DNA from 3 places in the Cupriavidus sp. 05N38 genome. Region 1 is predicted to be linked to each of the others. Evidence: predicted binding sites of a transcription regulator. Region 1 holds the regulator's gene; each other region holds the start of a gene.
What was found. Region 1 encodes sigma-54, which starts transcription at its own class of promoters, with help from an activator protein. Its sites were predicted from a motif close to TGGCANGNAANCTGCTTT; they were not measured.
Positions count from the first base shown of each region.

Region 2: the regulator sigma-54 is predicted to act here: its motif matches at 2,383-2,400, upstream of AC1DK4_RS17205 (GTP cyclohydrolase II).
Region 3: the regulator sigma-54 is predicted to act here: its motif matches at 2,916-2,933, upstream of AC1DK4_RS32115 (ATP-NAD kinase family protein).

Region 1 is NZ_JBFTNF010000003.1:89,270-95,177, reverse strand. It holds gene rapZ (RNase adapter RapZ) at 1-496, opposite strand, end outside; gene AC1DK4_RS03515 (PsiF family protein) at 621-755, opposite strand; gene hprK (HPr(Ser) kinase/phosphatase) at 721-1,692, opposite strand; gene ptsN (PTS IIA-like nitrogen regulatory protein PtsN) at 1,770-2,225, opposite strand; gene hpf (ribosome hibernation-promoting factor, HPF/YfiA family) at 2,630-2,980, opposite strand; gene AC1DK4_RS03495 (RNA polymerase factor sigma-54) at 3,030-4,505, opposite strand; gene lptB (LPS export ABC transporter ATP-binding protein) at 4,653-5,438, opposite strand; gene lptA (lipopolysaccharide transport periplasmic protein LptA) at 5,483-5,908, opposite strand, start outside.
Region 2 is NZ_JBFTNF010000021.1:57,612-63,519, forward strand. It holds gene AC1DK4_RS17190 (MGDG synthase family glycosyltransferase) at 1-395, shown strand, start outside; gene AC1DK4_RS17195 (hypothetical protein) at 395-913, shown strand; gene AC1DK4_RS17200 (acyltransferase family protein) at 1,059-2,177, shown strand; gene AC1DK4_RS17205 (GTP cyclohydrolase II) at 2,454-3,692, shown strand; gene AC1DK4_RS17210 (URC4/urg3 family protein) at 3,689-5,008, shown strand; gene upp (uracil phosphoribosyltransferase) at 5,081-5,740, shown strand; gene AC1DK4_RS17220 (TetR/AcrR family transcriptional regulator) at 5,740-5,908, shown strand, end outside.
Region 3 is NZ_JBFTNF010000062.1:22,289-28,196, forward strand. It holds gene AC1DK4_RS32105 (haloacid dehalogenase type II) at 1-437, shown strand, start outside; gene AC1DK4_RS32110 (sigma-54-dependent Fis family transcriptional regulator) at 687-2,753, shown strand; gene AC1DK4_RS32115 (ATP-NAD kinase family protein) at 2,969-4,117, shown strand; gene AC1DK4_RS32120 (thiamine pyrophosphate-dependent dehydrogenase E1 component subunit alpha) at 4,163-5,161, shown strand; gene AC1DK4_RS32125 (alpha-ketoacid dehydrogenase subunit beta) at 5,224-5,908, shown strand, end outside.

The DNA.
Region 1 (5,908 bases):
TGGTGCGCACATTGCTGGTATCGATGCGGTGCGCGGCTTCCGCCAGGGGGCTGAGCAGCTCGCGCTCCATCTCGATCGCTTCGATCAGCGAAGTGTCGTTGAGCGGCGCATCGGCATCGGGTGCATTGCCCGCATCGTCGCCCGTGGCGGCGGGCAGGCCGGCCTTGTCGATGCGCATCGACAGCGGGTGCCGCCGGCGGGTCTCTGAGTAGCGCTGTACCAGCGCATCGGTATTGGCCGTCAGGAAGACTACGCGGACCTCGTGCTCCGCGGCGAGGTCGCGCAGCGTGCCGGGCAACTGGTCCAGCGATTCGCGGCTGCGGATATCGGTGGCGACGCCGAGGTGGGTATAGCCCTGGGCGGCCAGGTAGCGCGCCAGTTCCGGGATGAACTGGGCCGGCAGGTTGTCGACGCAGTAATAGCCTGCGTCTTCCAGTACGTTCAGGGCGACGGATTTGCCGGAGCCGGAAATTCCGGTGATAAGTATGATGCGCATAGCGTCACAAGCATAACATCAGGCGATGACGCCGTCATGACGGTATCGTGACGGGCGGGCCTCATAAAAAATGACGAACCGGAGTTCGCCATTTGCACATGCGTCCACGAAAGGGCGACCCTTGTTACTTGGACAGGCATTCCTTCATGAATGCCTTGCGCTCGTCGCCCTTCTTCATGCTTGCAGCAATATAAGCAAACGAAAAGTGGCGCAGAAACCGCTTGTCAGAGCAGGCGGCCCTGGCCGCGCGAAGCGACATCGGCCTGCATCGCGGCACGCTGGCGGTCCATGAAATCACGCAGCGTATCGATGCCGCGCAGGCGCAGGATAGTGTTGCGCACGGCGGCCTCGACCAGCACGGCGAGATTTCGGCCGGCCGCCACCTGGATCTTGACCATGTGGATCGGCAGGCCAAGCACGTCGAGGTATTGGGAATCCAGCGGCAGGCGCTCGAACTCGCCATCGTTGCGCCGCACCAGCTGCACCACCAGCTTCATCTTCATTTTCCGGCGCACCGCAGTCTCGCCGAAGATGGTCTTGATGTCGAGCAGGCCCAGTCCGCGCACTTCGAGCAGGTTCTGCAGCAGCGGCGGGCAGCGGCCTTCGATGAAGTCAGGCCCCAGGCGCACGAAGTCCACCGCATCGTCGGCCACCAGTCCGTGTCCGCGCGAGATCAGTTCCAGGCCTAGTTCGCTCTTGCCCAGACCCGACTCGCCCATGATCAGCACGCCCATGCCGAGGATGTCGAGGAACACGCCGTGCATGGTCACGCGCGGCGCGGAAATCCGCGACAGATAGAGCCGCAGGTGGTCGATGACCGCGGCCGAGGATACCGGCGTGGTGAACAGGGGCGTGGACGAGCGCGTGCAGCGCAGTTCCAGGTCGGGGGGTGGCTCCATGCCGTCCGCGATCACCAGGAAGGGCGGCTCGAGCAGGATCAGCTCGCCCATCTGGCGTTTGCGCATTTCGTCGTCGAGACGCTGGTAATAGGTGATTTCGGGTTTGCCGAGCACCTGGATCCGGTTCGGGTGGATCAGGTTCAAGTGCCCGACGAGATCGGCGGCGGACGTGGCTTCACGCGCGAACTCAACGTCGAAGGCCCGGTCGGCCCCTTCCAGGCCAGCGACCCAGGAGAGTTTGATGTCGGCTGCGTTGTCGTCGAAGATCGACTGCGAGGTGACGCCAGTGAGTTCCATGCGGTGCTTTCGGGGGACAGGCTTTCAGGCCGGGGAGGCAACGGCCCTGTTGGCCGGGCAGGGCTTGCCCCGGCGGGTCAGGGATGCCATTGCGTCAGCAACTGGTGCACGGCATCGGGAGTGGGCAGGGTAGCGAGTCCTTCGCGCATTTCGCGGTCGGACAGCAGCTGGGCAATCTCGGAAAGGATCTCCAGGTGCTGCTGGGTAGCCTGTTCGGGCACGAGCAGGAAGATCAGCAGCGACACCGGCTTGCCGTCAGGCGACTCGAAGGGGATCGGCTCGCCCAGGCGCATGAAGGCGGCCAGGGGCTGCTTGAGGCCCTTGATGCGACCGTGCGGAATGGCAACCCCGGCTCCGAGGCCGGTCGAGCCCAGCGATTCGCGGGCGAACAGGTTGTCGGTCACGGTAGCGCGCGCTACGCCATGGTTGTTCTCGAAGAGGAGCCCGGCCTGTTCGAACACCCGCTTCTTGCTGGTGACGCTGACGTCGAGGTTGATGTTGCCGGGTGGCAGCAATTTAGCCAAACGATTCATGTGGAATGCGCAGGTTTTTCTAGTAAGCAGGCCCGTGGCCAGGAGAGGGCCGCACCAGGCAAAGGGGATAGAAAGGCTCGTGCCCTCGTTTCACCGGTTATCCCATGCCGGTGTCGGGCGTCTGGCCATTATAGAGCAGGCCCGCCCCCGCCTTGTGCATTGCAATAGCCGATGCGCGGAAGCGGTGCCGCGCGCACGGAAAAATTGCCGCGCTATTGCTTATGTATTGCACAGCATACACCGGGAGCGTGGCCTTGCGGAATCCCCTTGCGTGATTCGATACCGGCCGTAAATGCGGGAGAACGCCACAAAAATGTGCGCAAAAAAGCCGCGCATCGGGCGCGGCTTGTTCTGGTTTCAAGGGACTGACACCGACGGCCCCCTAGGTGGGCCGCCAGGCACGGTCATTGCTGCATCTGCGCTGCGGCCAATTGATACTTGACCGCTTCGCGGTCGTGGCTTTGCACGCGATCCTTGTGGCGAARSACCTGCCGGTCGAGCTTGTCGACTAGCGCGTCGATAGCGGCATACAGGTCTTCGTGATGCGCTTCGACAAAGATGTCCTTGCCCTTGAGATGTAGATTGATTTCCGCGTACTGCCGCCGGTCCTTTTCTTTTGTATTGTCGACAGATAGCAGCACACTTACGCCAATGACTTGATCGAAATGCCTGACGATACGCTCCAGTTTCGTTTCCACGTACTCACGCAGCGGGGGCGTGATGTCCAAGTGGTGTCCACTGATCTTGAAGTTCATAGCGTTTCTCCTTCTGAAAGAGTTGCATCAGGCAGGCGATGCAACTCGGCTACAAAGACTTGCGGAGATTTACGGCAGGGATTTTCAGCGCCTCGCGGTACTTGGCGACGGTACGGCGCGCCACCACGAAGCCTTGCTCGCCGAGCAGTTCGGCGATCCTGCTATCCGACAGGGGATTCCTGGGATCTTCGGCTCCTATGAGTTGCTTGATCAACGCTCGAATTGCCGTTGAAGAGGCCGCGCCGCCGGTTTCTGTGGATACGTGACTGCCGAAGAAATACTTCAGCTCGAAAGTCCCCATCGGCGTTGCCATGTATTTATTGGTTGTCACCCGAGAGATGGTGGACTCGTGTAGACCCAGTGTATCGGCAATCTCCCGCAAAACCAAGGGGCGCATCGCAATTTCCCCGTGGGTGAAGAAGTTCTTTTGACGTTCGACAATCGCTTGTGCGACGCGCAATATGGTGTCGAAGCGCTGCTGGATATTCTTGATCAACCAGCGTGCTTCCTGCAATTTTTGCTGCAGTCCGGCAGCCCCTGAATCGCCTTTTGCACCGCGCAAAATCTGCGCGTACATATCGTTGATGCGTAGCCGCGGCATCACATCCGGATTGAGTTGCGCGATCCAGCCGCCGCTCATTTTTCGCACGAAAACATCCGGCACCACGAAATCCGCCTCGGGGCGGCTATAGGCATGGCCGGGATACGGGGCGAGCGAGCGGATCAGTTCGTGCGCGGCCTTGAGGTCGGCCTCGTCGACCTGCAGCGCTTTCTTCAGGCGCGTGTAGTCGCGCACCGCGAGCAGCTCCAGGTGGCTGGTGACGATGGTCAGGGCCAGTTCGCGCTGCGGATGGGTGAGCCGGCGCAGTTGCAGCGCCAGGCATTCGGCGGCGTTGCGCGCACCTACGCCGGCCGGGTCGAAGCTCTGCAGCAGGGTCAGGACGGCGTGTACCTCGTCGATCTCGAACTCGAGTTCCTCGGGCAGTTCGGCGCAGATCTCCTCGAGCGAAGCGCTAAGGTATCCGTCGTCGTCCAGCGACTCGACCAGGAAGATCGCGAGCCCTTTGTCGCGCATGGAAATCTTCAGCGGCGCGAGTTGCTCCATCAGGTGCTCGCGCAGCGTCGGCTCGGCGTCACGCAGCTGCATCGGCGTCTTTTCGTCCTCGTCGCCCTGCGGGCGGCGGGCAAAGTCGTCGAGGCTCCAGTCGCTGCCGTAATCCTCGCCGCTGTCGGCGTAGTTGTCGTCGCCATCGGCGGCGCCGTCGGGGCGGTTCTCGCTGGTGCCCTGGCCATCGGCGGGCGCAGGCGCGGGCGCGCTCTGCAGGTTGACGGAGCCATCGGCACCCACGCGCAGCGGGCTTTCGATCCAGTCGTTTTCGCGTTCGAGCAGGGGGTTCTCGGTGAGCGCTTGCTCAACTTCCTGCTGCAGTTCGAGCGTGGACAGTTGCAGCAGCCGGATCGACTGCTGGAGTTGCGGCGTAAGCGCGAGATGCTGCGAGAGGCGGAGCTGTAGCGACGGTTTCATGCGACCTATTTTATGCGCAACTTCCATGCCGTTGGAACGGAAATTGCTATCGCTGATGCCGCCGTGATCGTTTGCAGGATGAAAGGCGACATGAACGCCGCCTGGCCGCGAATATCCCGGCTGCGCGGCAGTAGGCCGCGCCCCGCGTTACATGCGGAAGTTCTCGCCCAGGTAGACCTTGCGCACCGATTCGTTGGCAATGATGTCTTCGGGCTGGCCTGACGCCAGCACGGTGCCTTCGCTGATGATATACGCGTGGTCGCAGATGCCAAGCGTCTCGCGCACGTTGTGGTCCGTGATGAGCACGCCGATGTTGCGTGCCTTGAGGAAGCTGACGATGCGCTGGATTTCGCCCACCGCGATCGGGTCCACGCCGGCGAACGGTTCGTCGAGCAGGATGAAGCGCGGCGCGGAAGCCAGCGCACGGGCGATTTCCACGCGGCGGCGCTCGCCACCGGACAGCGACAGCGCCGGATTCTCGCGCAGGTGGGCGATCTGCAGGTCGTCGAGCAGCGAGTCCAGGCGTCGCTCGATATCCGCCTTGGACAGCGGCTTGCCGTCGTGCACCTGCAACTCGAGCACGGCGCGGATGTTCTCCTGCACGTTGAGCTTGCGGAACACCGAGGCTTCCTGCGGCAGGTAGGACAGGCCCATGCGCGCGCGCTCGTGGATGGCGAGGCCGCTGATGTGCTTGTCGTCGAGCACGATGTCGCCTTCGTCCAGCGCCACCAGCCCGACGATCATGTAGAACGAAGTGGTCTTGCCCGCGCCGTTGGGACCCAGCAGCCCGACCACCTCGCCGCTCTTCACGTCGAGCGACACGTCCTTGACCACCGTGCGCGAGCCGTAGCGCTTCTTCAGGTGGCGCACGACCAGGGTGCTGCTCTCGGTCAGGACGTTGGGCTGGGACGGTTCGGTTTGGGTAGCGGTCATGAAGGCTGAATCCGTGGATCGGGCGGCGCTGCTGCGCGCCGGCGTCAGGGGTTGGCGGGGGCAGGGGCCGGCTTGAGCGGCAGCGGACTGGCGGCGGCGCCGCTGGCGGGCTGCTCCTGGCGCGGCGAGAGCACCGCGCGCACGCGTCCGGACGGGCTGCCTGCCGTGGCGTTCTCGGCGCCGCCGGTGGCCGTGTAGAACTCGTTGCGGCTGTCGTAGGTGATCACGGCACCGCGGATCTCGTCGACCAGCTTGGCGCCGGCCAGGCGCGCCATGCGGGCGCGGCCGATCAGCTTGGAGATTTCCTGCTTGCCGTCGGACTCGATGCGGTCGCCCCAGCCGTCGATGTATTCGTCGACGTTGTCGCGCTTCTGGCGGATATAGGCCTGCTTGCCTGCCTTCGAGGTGGCCACGGCGTACTGGTAGCCCTCGGGGTCGGTGCGCACTTCGGCCGCATCGGACTTCAGCAC
Region 2 (5,908 bases), on a different contig from region 1:
CGCATCCCGGCCGGCTGTTTCCATTCGGATTCACCAATGAGGTGGAACGGCTGATGGCCTGCTCTGACCTCGTCATCACCAAGCCCGGCGGGCTGACCACCTCCGAATGCCTGGCCATGGGCGTGCCGATGGTCGTCAATGCGCCGATCCCGGGACAGGAGGAGCGCAACGCGGACTATCTGCTGGAGCAGGGCGCTGCGCTCAAGGCCGTGGACCTGGTCTCGCTCGAATACCGTGTGCGCCTGCTGCTGGCCGAACCGGCCCGGCTGGACGCGATGCGGGAGCGGGCTCGCTCGCTGGGCCAGCCTGCGGCGGCCCGGCGCGTGCTGCAGACCGTGCTGGCGCAATTGCCTGGCCGGCAAGACCGCGCGCCGCTGCCGGCGGAGGCAGGCTGATGCGCTCCCTGAACCTGTCTGGCCCGCAGCGGCATGCGCAGGCATTTCCGTCGCGGCACCCGCTGGTGCTGCTGCTGATCATCGGCTGGACCTTGCTGCTGGCGTACTTCTTTGCCAATGTCGAGATCCAGATCGAAGGCGCTGCCGGCTGGGCCGCCAACCTGCCCACCTGGCGCATCGAGCATCACTGGCTGCTGGATATCTTCTGGGGCGGTCGCCCGATGACCGGCTATCACGCCTGGGTATTTCCCTGCGTGGCCCTGTTCTTCCATTTCCCGCTGCTGTTTGCCGGTCGCTGGAACTGGCGGGCGGAAGCCCGTGTGATCGCCTGCATCATGGTGTTCTGGATCACCGAGGATTTTCTCTGGTTCGTGCTCAATCCGGCGTATGGCGTGGCGCGCTTCGCGCCAGAATTCGTGCCCTGGCATATCCACTGGCTGGCCGGCGCGCCGACGGATTACTGGGTGTCGCTACTGGCGGCGGCCTTGCTTTTCTGGGTCTCGGGCCGGCGCGCCTGAGAGAAAATGTGTTCTTAACGACATATTACATGCGTAAATAGCCGAATAAGTGCCGTATTGATAACTATCTGGCGCCGCCGCGGATCGCCTTGGCCGCATAGGAGTAGAATCACGCTCTTGTGTACTTTGTAGCATTCTTATAACAATGAGCCCCCGTCCTTCGCGCATGGCGTGCGTTGACGCACTCAAGGCGATCAGCTCGCAACTGATCGTGCTGCACCATCTTGCCTTCTACGGCCCGATGTCCGACGTGGCCCACGTGCTGGCGCCCGATCTGCTCGACTGGTTCTCCCAATACGCGCGCATTGCCGTACAGGCCTTCCTTGTCATCAGCGGATTCCTCGCGGCGCGCAGCCTGGCGCCCGGCGGTCATCTGATGGTGCCGCATCCCTTGCTTGCGATCTGGCGGCGCTACCAGAAACTGGTGGTGCCTTATACCGCGGCCATCCTCATCGCCATTGCCGGTGCAGCCATCGCGCGCACCTGGATGCATCACGATTCGATTCCCGGCGCGCCGGGCCTGCACCAGTTCCTGGCGCATGTGCTGCTGCTGCATAACGTGCTGGATTTCGATGCGCTATCGGCCGGCGTCTGGTACGTCGCCATCGACCTGCAGCTGTTTGCCTTGCTGATCGCGGCGCTGTGGCTGGCGCGCCGGTGCGCAAGGTGGTTCGACGTGGAGGGCGCCGTGTTCGGCATGCCACTGGTGGCGGGGCTGGCGCTGGCGTCGCTGTTCTGGTTCAACCGTGATGCCGCGTGGGATGTGTGGGCGATCTATTTCTTCGGCGCCTATGGCATGGGTACGCTGGCGTTCTGGGCGTCCGAGCCGGAGCGTTCGCCGGTGGCGCTGATGGTGCTGGGCGCGGCGGTGCTGGCCGCGCTGATCGTGGACTTCCGCCTGCGTATCGCAGTGGCCCTTGCGGTGGCCTTGCTGCTGGGCATGGCGCGTCGTGGCGGCTGGCTGGAGCACTGGCCGCGCGCCAATGTGCTGGCGTTCTTCGGCCGCATTTCCTACTCGGTTTTCCTGGTGCACTTCCCGGTGTGCCTGGTAGTCAACGCCGTGGTATCCCATCTTGCGCCGCACCAGCCCGTGCTCAATGCACTTGGCATGGTTGCCGCGTGGGTGCTGAGCAACGCGGCCGGCGCGCTGTTCTACCGTTATGTGGAGAGCGGGACGCCGCTGCGGGCCCTGCGCCAGGCGGTGTGGCCGGCCCGCGCCGAAGCGCCGCGGCGCCAGCCTGCCGGGCGGCAGCAGTCGACCTGAGCGGCCCGCCGGTTTTCCGGCGCATCGCAAGCAGACGCATGCCAACTGCGGCGCCAGGCCTGAACAGCCTGGCGCCGCTTTCACTTGGTGCCTGTGCACCGCGATCCGGCAGCGTGCGGGCATGCCACCGCACGGCTGCGGTGCGCCTGGTCAAGGTGCGGCATTGTTGGCCGCGCAACACAGGGTAAAAACGAGCATTGGGATATGGCATGAAGGTTGCCTACTATGAAACTGTAAACCTGACCGTTTGGTCAGGATTCCTGTTCCGAGGCTGCCATGTCCGATCATATCGTCCTGACCTCGCACGCACGCCGCGACAAGCCGGCGGAGCCCATTCACTGGGGGGCCGCCAGCGCCGCGGAGCGCGGTCCCGTGATCGCCAGCCTGACCAATCCCGACCAGCGCAACGTGATCGGCACCCACTCGGGCGCCTATGCGGTGTATCGCGCACTGGCGGTCGCCTCGGGCCGGCTGCAGCGCGATCACCGGGCTGACCTGACCGATACCGCGCCGGCCGAACCCATCGGCCCGCATCCACAGTGGGCCGACCCGGACAAGATCGTTTCCATGGATCCCTGGGGCCACCTGGTCTCCACCGCCTTTGCAGACCGGATCGCGGCGGGCATCGATATCCGGCCCTCGATTGCCGTTACCCGCGCCCATATCAATATGCCCGAACTGGCGGGCGCCATCGCGGCAGGGCGCCTGGTGCCGGACGGCCGGATCCTCCACGCCAACGGCGACGTGCGCGTGACCAAGGCCGCGATCGACCCGGTCTGGTACCTGCCGGGCCTGGCGCGGCGCTTCGATATCAAGGAAAGCGCGCTGCGCCGTGCCTTGTTCGAGCAGACCAGCGGCATGTTCCCCGAACTGGTGACGCGGGCGGACCTCAAGGTGTTCCTGCCGCCCATCGGCGGCATGACGTTGTACTTCTTCGGCGATGTCAGCCAGCTCGGCAAGCCCGAGACCAAGGTGGCCTGCCGTGTGCACGACGAATGCAACGGCTCCGACGTGTTCGGCTCCGATATCTGCACTTGCCGGCCCTATCTGGCGCATGGCATCGAGGTGTGCATCGAGATGGCGCAACAGGGCGGAGTGGGCCTGGTGGTCTACAACCGCAAGGAAGGCCGCGCGCTGGGCGAAGTCACCAAGTTCCTGGTCTACAACGCTCGCAAGCGCCAGGTCGGCGGCGACCGCGCCGAGACCTATTTCGCGCGCACGGAATGCGTGGCCGGCGTGCAGGACATGCGTTTCCAGGAACTCATGCCCGACGTTTTCCACTGGCTCGGCATCAAGCGCATCGACCGCTGGGCCTCGATGAGCAATATGAAGCACGGGGYGCTGACCGCCCAGGGTATCGAGGTGGTCGAGCAGGTGGCGATCCCCGATGCGCTGATTCCGGCCGACGCCCGCGTGGAAATCGACGCCAAGGTAGCGGCTGGCTACTTCACGAGCTATACCCCGCCGGATGCGGAAGAACTTGCACTGGCAAAGGGTAGAGGACTGAACGAATGAACCAGACACCTGAAGCGGGCGTGCCGGGCGGCCCGTCCGATGCCTTCACCCAACCCGCCAGCGACGGCGGCGGCTGGGCCAGCCCGGTGCCCGCCGGGCATCCGGCCGCGGCGCTGCTGACCGGGCAGGCGGTGCGCGCGCACTGCGCCACCGTCACCGAGCACGTGGCGGCGGGCGCCTCCGAACTGTTTACCTGGCACCCGGACCGCATCGCCGCGGTGGCGGACTACGTGGCGGCCACTATCCGCCAGCGCTATCCGGACCTGAACGTGCCTTATCACAGCCGCTGGCGCCATTTCGAGAGCGGCGCGGGCGAGAAACTGGACCGCTGGCAGATCCTGTGCGAGCGCGGCGGGCTGTCCGGCGAGGCCGATCGCGAGGAGCGCGCCCGCATCGGCATCGACCTGGTGATCCCGAGCGTGCTGCTGGATGCGGGCGCGGGCCCGGACTGGCGCTATCGCGACCCGGCCAGCGATCTCTCGCTGACCCGCTCGGAAGGCCTGGGCGTGGCGAGCTTCGACCTGTTCGCGCGCGGCGGATTCTCCGCCCAACCCGGCCAGCCGTTGCGCGCCGATGCCGAACGCCTGATGCGTATCGACGCCTCTTCCATCGCCACCGCGTTCCAGGTGGCGCAGCACAATCCGCTGGTCGGCCTGGAAGGCCGGGCCGGGCTGCTGCGCCGGCTCGGCGAGGTGGCGCAGGCCACGCCGGCCGTGTTCGGCACGCCGGCGCGACTTGGCAACCTGTACGACTACCTCAAGGCGAGTGCCGTCGACGGTCACATCGAGGCCGGCTTCGTGCTGAGCACGCTGCTGGTGGCGCTGGGTCCGGTATGGCCGGGGCGCGTCATGCTGGAGGGCGTCTCGCTGGGCGACTGCTGGCATCACCCGGCCTGCGCCGACGGCCTGGTGCCGTTCCACAAGCTCACGCAGTGGCTGACGTACTCGTTGCTCGAACCGCTGGAGGACGCCGGGCTGACCGTCACCGGGCTGGAAGCGCTCACCGGCCTGCCCGAATACCGCAACGGCGGCCTGCTGTTCGATTTCGAGCTGATGGTGCCGCGCGACCCGGCCTTCGCCTCGGTGACGCACACGGTGGACGAGCCGGTCATCGTGGAATGGCGCGCGCTCACGGTCACCGGCCTGGACCTGGTGGCCGCCTCGGTGCGCGAGGCGCTCGGGCTGTCAGCCGCCGATTTTCCGCTGGCGCGCGTGCTCGAAGGCGGCACCTGGGCGGCGGGGCGCCGCATTGCCGCCAAGCGCAGGCCCGGCGGCCCGCCGCCTTTCGCCATCGACAGCGACGGCACGGTGTTCTAGCCTGCGCGCCGCGCGCCCTCCAGGGGGCGCGCGGCGGTACCCCTTTGCGATTCGCCTCCCGAGGAGCGCAACATGACCGATCTTTCCGCTGTACCGCCTGTCACGCCATCGGTGATGGTGGTGGACCATCCGCTTGTGCAGCACAAGGTCACGCTGGTCCGCAGCGAAGACACCACCACGGACAATTTCCGCCGGCTGGTCCGCGAGATCAGCCAGTTGCTGACCTACGAAGCCACGCGCGACCTGGCGATGGAGACCATCGCCATCAAGACCCCGATCGCGCCGATGGAGTCGCCGGTGCTGTCGGGCAAGAAGCTGTGCCTGGTGTCCATCCTGCGGGCCGGCAACGGTTTCCTTGACGGCATGCTGGACCTGCTGCCGGCCGCGCGCGTGGGCCATATCGGCCTGTACCGCGATCCGGAGACGCTGGAGCCGATCGAGTACTACTTCAAGATGCCGGAGGATATCCGCGAGCGGCTGGTGATCGTGGTCGACCCGATGCTGGCCACCGGCAACTCCGCCATCGCCGCGCTCAACCGTCTCAAGGAGGCGGGCGTGAGCACGCTCAAGTACGTGTGCCTGATCGCCTCGCGCCCGGGTTTGCGCGCGTTGCAGGCGGCGCATCCCGACGTGGCCATCGTCACGGCGGCGATCGACGAGGAGCTCAACGAGCACGGCTACATCGTTCCCGGCCTGGGCGACGCCGGCGACAGGCTCTACGGCACGCGCTGATGGGCGCGCCGGCCACGGCGCCGCCGCCATGCTTCCCGCCACAGCAGGAAGCGGCGGGCGGGCGCATTCGCCAGGAGAACGAGGCGCTGATCCTGCGCGCCGCCGAATACGTGTTTGCGCGTGCCGGCTTTGCCGGCGCCACCATGGCCGAGATTGCCACGCAGGCCG
Region 3 (5,908 bases), on a different contig from region 1:
TGGAGAAGGACTATCTCAACCGCGCCTGGCACCGGCTCTCGGGCTGGCCCGACACCGTGCCGGGCCTCACGCGCCTGAAGCAGCGCTACATCATCTCCACGTTTTCCAACGGTAGCGTGTCCTGCCTGGTGAATACCGCCAGGCATGCCGGCCTGCCCTGGGACGCGGTGTTCAGCGCCGATATCGTGCGGCATTTCAAGCCGGACCCGAGGATCTACCGGGGCGTGATCGGCTTTCTCGGCCTGCGCCCGCACGAGGTGATGCTGGTGGCGGCGCACAACGACGACCTGCGCCACGGGCGCTCGCACGGCATGCGCACCGCCTACGTCAACCGGCCTGCCGAATATGGCCCGAACCAGTCCAGGGATCTTGCCGCCGAATCCGACTGGGATGTGGTGGTGAGCAGCATGACCGAGCTGGCGGACCGGATCTGCTGATCCGCCCGGTTTCGTGCTTTCCGTTTCGCGCGGGTCGTCGCATGCGCCGGCCCGCGCACATCCAGGGCGGAGATCCGCGCGCGTGCGCGGCGCATGAAGTGCAGGCCGCACATCGCATGAAGAGGTTTGCCCAAGCGGTTTGCCCAAGCGGCTCCCTGTCGGATACATTAGGATTCCCGGCCGCCCGTCATTCCAGAGGCACATAGAGCCGGCGACGGCGCCAGGCCGGGAGACGACAAGGAGACGACGATGGACCTGCGGCAACGCGAGCACATCGATGCGGTAGTGCAGCTCACCACGCACGCCGGCGCGCTGTTGCCGCGCGCGCCCGAGACCATCATCCAGAACTCCTGGCGGCGCTGCGTGCACCAGTACGGCCTGGACCCGGCGCGCATGCAGCAGGCCTGCATCCTGCCGCAGACGCGCCTGCGCGAGCACCAGCAGCGCATCGACGATTTCGCCCGCATCGCGCGCCACGGGCTGCAGACGCTGTACAGCCAGGTCGCCGGCATGGGCTACGTGGTGCTGCTCACCGACGCGCAGGGCGTGACGGTGGACTACCTCGGCGACGCCAGTGCCGATGCGCGCCTGCGCCGCGCCGGCCTGTACCTGGGCGCGCAGTGGAGCGAGGCCGGCGCCGGCACCTGCGCGGTGGGCACCGCGCTGGCCACCGGGCAGGCGCTGACCGTGCACCAGGCCGACCATTTCGACGCCACCCATATCCCGCTGACCTGCACCGCCGCGCCGCTGTTCGATTCGCACGGCAGCCTCTGCGCCATCCTCGACATCTCCGCGCTGACCTCGCCGCAGGCCAAGGACAGCCAGGGCCTGGCGCTGCAGATGGTGCGCATCTACGCCAGCCATATCGAGAACGCCAGCTTCCTGCGCAGCCATCGCGAAGACTGGATCCTCAAGCTCAATGCCGCGCCGGAATTCGTCGACGTGAACCCGGAATACCTGCTCGCGCTCGACGCCGGCGGCCGCGTGGTCGGGCACAACCGCCGCGCGCAGCAGATGCTGGGGGCCGAACCCGGCCTGGGCGGGGCGCCCCTGCTTGGCATGGCCTTCGAGGCGCTGTTCGACGCGCGCCTCGACGAACTGGGCCGCTTCGTGCATTCGCGCCCGAGCGAGCAGCGCGCGCTGGCCCTGTCGCGCAGCGGCACGCGGCTCTACCTGAGCGTGATGCCGCCGGCCCTGCGCTGGCAGCCGGCCGCCGCCGTGCGCAGCCCGCCGCTGCAAGCGCCGCTGGCGGCCCTGTGCGGCGGCGATGACGCGCTGCAGCAGCAATTGCTGCGCGCCGCCAAGCTGGTCGACTCCCCGATCAACCTGCTGATCAACGGCGAGACCGGCAGCGGCAAGGAATATCTCGCCAAGGCGCTGCACCAGTCCAGCGGACGCCGCCAGGGGCCCTTCGTGGCGGTGAACTGCGCGGCGATCCCCGAATCGCTGATCGAGAGCGAGCTGTTCGGCCACCTGCCCAACAGCTTCTCGGGCGCCGGCTCGCGGCCCAAGCGCGGCCTCATCCAGGAAGCGGACGGCGGCACCCTGTTCCTCGACGAGATCGGCGACATGCCGCGCGAGCTGCAATCGCGCCTGCTGCGCGTGCTGGCCGAAGGCGAGGTGCTGGCCATCGGCGCGGCGCGGCCGGTGCCGGTCAGTGTGCGCGTGATCTCCGCCACCCACCATCCGCTGGACCAGCTGGTGAGCAGCGGCCGCTTCCGCGAAGACCTCTACTACCGGCTCAACGGCGCCCGCCTGATGCTGCCGCCGCTGCGCGAGCGCTCGGACCTCGACTGGCTGATCGGCAAGATGCTTGGCACTGGCACTGGCACTGGCACTGGCACTGGCACTGGCATCGGCGCCGGCGCCGGCGCCGTCAGCCTGTCGCCGGCGGCGCGCGCGCGCCTGCACGCGCATGCCTGGCCCGGCAACCTGCGCGAACTGCGCAACGCGCTCGAGTATGCGCGCGCGATCTGCACCGACGGACATATCGAGGTGGAAGACCTGCCCGAAGGCATTGGCGCGGCGGCGCGCCAGCAAGGCCTGCTTGCCACGGCGGCCGCGCCGGCGGCGCCGGCCGCCACCATGGCGCAGCCGGTCCCGGTCCAGGTGCCGGCGATGGCGTCGCCGGCACCCGGCTTCGATCCGCACCAGCTGCCGCCCGAAGCGATGTTGCTGATGCAATATCTGCGCGCCGCCGGCTGGAACCTCAGCGCGGTGGCACGCCAGATCGGCGTGAGCCGCATGACGCTGTACCGGCGCATGGCGCGCTACGGCATCGCGTCCCCCAACCAGCGCGACGCGGCGCACGACTGAGCGCGGCGCCGCGCTGCGCCCCGCGCCTCGCGACACCTGTCCAGCGGCCGTACACCTGATGCTGTGACACCTGTCACGCGGTGCGCCGCCACGCCCGGCCAAAGTCCCTTTTTCCTGCGGGTAATCCCGCGCTTTTCCTGCCCTGCGCGCGTGTCCGRCGGGTGGCACGCCCATTGCGATATGCCTGTCACAAGACAAGACGGCAGGAGACACGCATGGGTGAGCAGACGCTGGCCGAACGGCCCCTGGTGGGCATCATCGCCAATCCGGTCTCGGCGCGCGATATCCGCCGCGTGATCGCCAACGCCAACACGCTGCAACTGGCCGACCGCGTCAATATCGTGCTGCGCCTGCTGGCCGCGCTGGCCGCCTGCGGCGTGGGTCGCGTGCTGATGATGCCGGACCGCGAGGGCATGCGCGTGCTGCTGGCGCGGCACCTCGCGCGTCGCCAGGGGCCGGACGCAGCGCTGCCCGGGGTGGAGTACCTCGACATGCCGGTCACCGCCCGCGTGGACGACACCTTCCTGGCCGCGCGCATGCTGCGCGAAGCGGGGGTGTCCGCCATCATCGTGCTCGGCGGCGACGGCACCCACCGCGCCGTGGTGCGCGAATGCGGCGACGTGCCGATCGCCGGCATCTCCACCGGCACCAACAACGCCTATCCCGAAATGCGCGAGGCCACCATCACCGGGCTCGCCACCGGCCTGTTCGCCAGCGGGCGCATTCCGGCGGCGCACTCGCTGGCCGGCAACAAGCGGCTGGACATCTGCATCGCCGGCACGAACGAGGTGCGCCGCGATATTGCGCTGGTGGATGCGGTCATCTCCCACGAGCACTTCATCGGCGCGCGCGCCCTGTGGAAGACCGAGACGCTGGGCGCCGTGTACCTCGCCTTCGCCGATCCGCAGGCCATCGGCCTGTCCGCCATCGGCGGCCTGCTCGACCCGGTGGGCCGGCACGAATCCGGCGGGCTGGCCATCGAGCTGGCGGCTGCCGGCGCAGGCCGCTTCGAACTGCGCGCGCCGATCGCGCCTGGCTTGCTCAGCGCGGTGCCCATCGCAGGCTGGGAGCGCCTGACCGACGGCGTGCCGCACCGCGTGCGCCAGCGCAGCGGCGTCGTCGCGCTGGACGGCGAGCGCGAGCTGGTGTTCGGCGAGCAAGACGAAGTCACCGTGACGCTGCGCGAGCGCGCCTTCCTCAGCATCGACGTGGCGGCCTGCATGCGCTACGCCGCCGCCGCCGGGCTGATGCGCGGCGGCCGCGCGCCGAGCGCGCAGGCGCCGCCTTCGCATGCGGCGCCGCCCCTGGCGTCCCGGCCAGTCTCGCAGCCGTACCCGCACCCGCATCCGCACCCTCAGTCGTAACCCCGCTCACATACCGCCACTGCAAAAACCGTGAAGGAGACAGACATGACGACAACCTCAAGCAGCCAGAACACGCTGCCCCTCGGCAAGGAAGACCTGCTCGCCGTCTACCGCCGCATGCGCACCATCCGCGATTTCGAGGAGCGGCTGCACGTGGACTTCGGCCGCGGCGACATCCCCGGCTTCGTCCACCTCTATGCCGGCGAGGAAGCCGCCGGCGTTGGCATCCTGCATCACCTCGGCGACGGCGACCGCATCGCCAGCACGCACCGCGGCCACGGCCACTGCATCGCCAAGGGCGTGGACCCGGTGGCGATGATGAAGGAGATCTACGGGCGCAAGGGCGGCTCGTGCAACGGCAAGGGCGGCTCCATGCATATCGCCGACCTGTCCAAGGGCATGATGGGCGCCAACGGCATCCTCGGCGCGGGCGCGCCGCTGATCTGCGGCGCCGCGCTGGCGGCCAAGTTCCGCGGCAAGGGCGAGATCGGCATCACCTTCGCCGGCGACGGCGCCTCCAACCAGGGCACCTTCCTGGAGAGCCTGAACCTGGCCGCCGTATGGAACCTGCCGGTCATCTTCGTGATCGAGAACAACGGATACGCCGAATCGACCGCGCGCGACTACGGCACCGCGGTGGACAGCTATGTGGACCGCGCCGCCGGCTTCGGCATTCCCGGCGTGACCGTGGACGGCACCGATTTCTTCGCCGTGCACGAGGCTGCCGGCGAAGTCATCAAGCGCGCCCGCGAAGGCGGCGGCCCGGCCCTGCTCGAATGCAAGATGGTGCGCTTCTACGGCCATTTCGAAGGCGATGCGCAGACCTACCGCGCAAGCGGCGAGCTCGACGACATCCGCGCCAACAAGGACTGCCTGAAGAAGTTCTCCGCCACCGTGACCCAGGCCGGCGTGATCGCGCCGGAGGAGCTCAAGGCCATCGACGAACAGGTCGCCGCGCTGATCGAAGACGCGGTGCAGCAGGCCAAGGCCGCGCCGTTCCCGACCGCCGCCGACCTGCTGACCGACGTGTACGTCAGCTACTGAGCGCGGCGCAGACCGGACCGCACGAACGAACAGCACGAACAGCACGAACAGGAGACCAAACCATGTCCCGCAAACTCAGCATGAAGCTGGCGATCAACGAGGCGATCGACCAGGAAATGACCCGTGACCCGAGCGTGATCATGCTCGGCGAGGATATCGTCGGCGGCGCCGGCGCGGACGGCGAGAAAGACGCCTGGGGCGGCGTGCTCGGCGTCACCAAGGGCCTCTACGCCAAGCACGGCGACCGCCTGCTGGACACGCCGCTGTCCGAGTCCGCCTACGTGGGCGCGGCCATCGGCGCGGCGGCCTGCGGCATGCGCCCGATCGCGGAGTTGATGTTCATCGACTTCATGGGTGTGTGCTTCGACCAGATCTTCAACCAGGCGGCCAAGTTCCGCTATATGTTCGGCGGCAAGGCCGAGACCCCGGTGGTGATCCGCGCCATGGTGGGCGCGGGCTTCCGCGCGGCGGCCCAGCACAGCCAGATGCTCACGCCGCTGTTTACGCATATCCCCGGGCTCAAGGTGGTGTGCCCGTCCACGCCGTACGACACCAAGGGTTTGCTGATCCAGGCCATCCGCGACAACGACCCGGTGATCTTCTGCGAGCACAAGAACCTGTACGGCTTCGAAGGCGAGGTGCCGGAGAACTCGTATGCGATCCCGTTCGGCGAAGCCAATATCGTGCGCGACGGCAAGGACGTGTCCATCGTCACCTACGGGCTGATGGTGCACCGCGCGCTGGAAG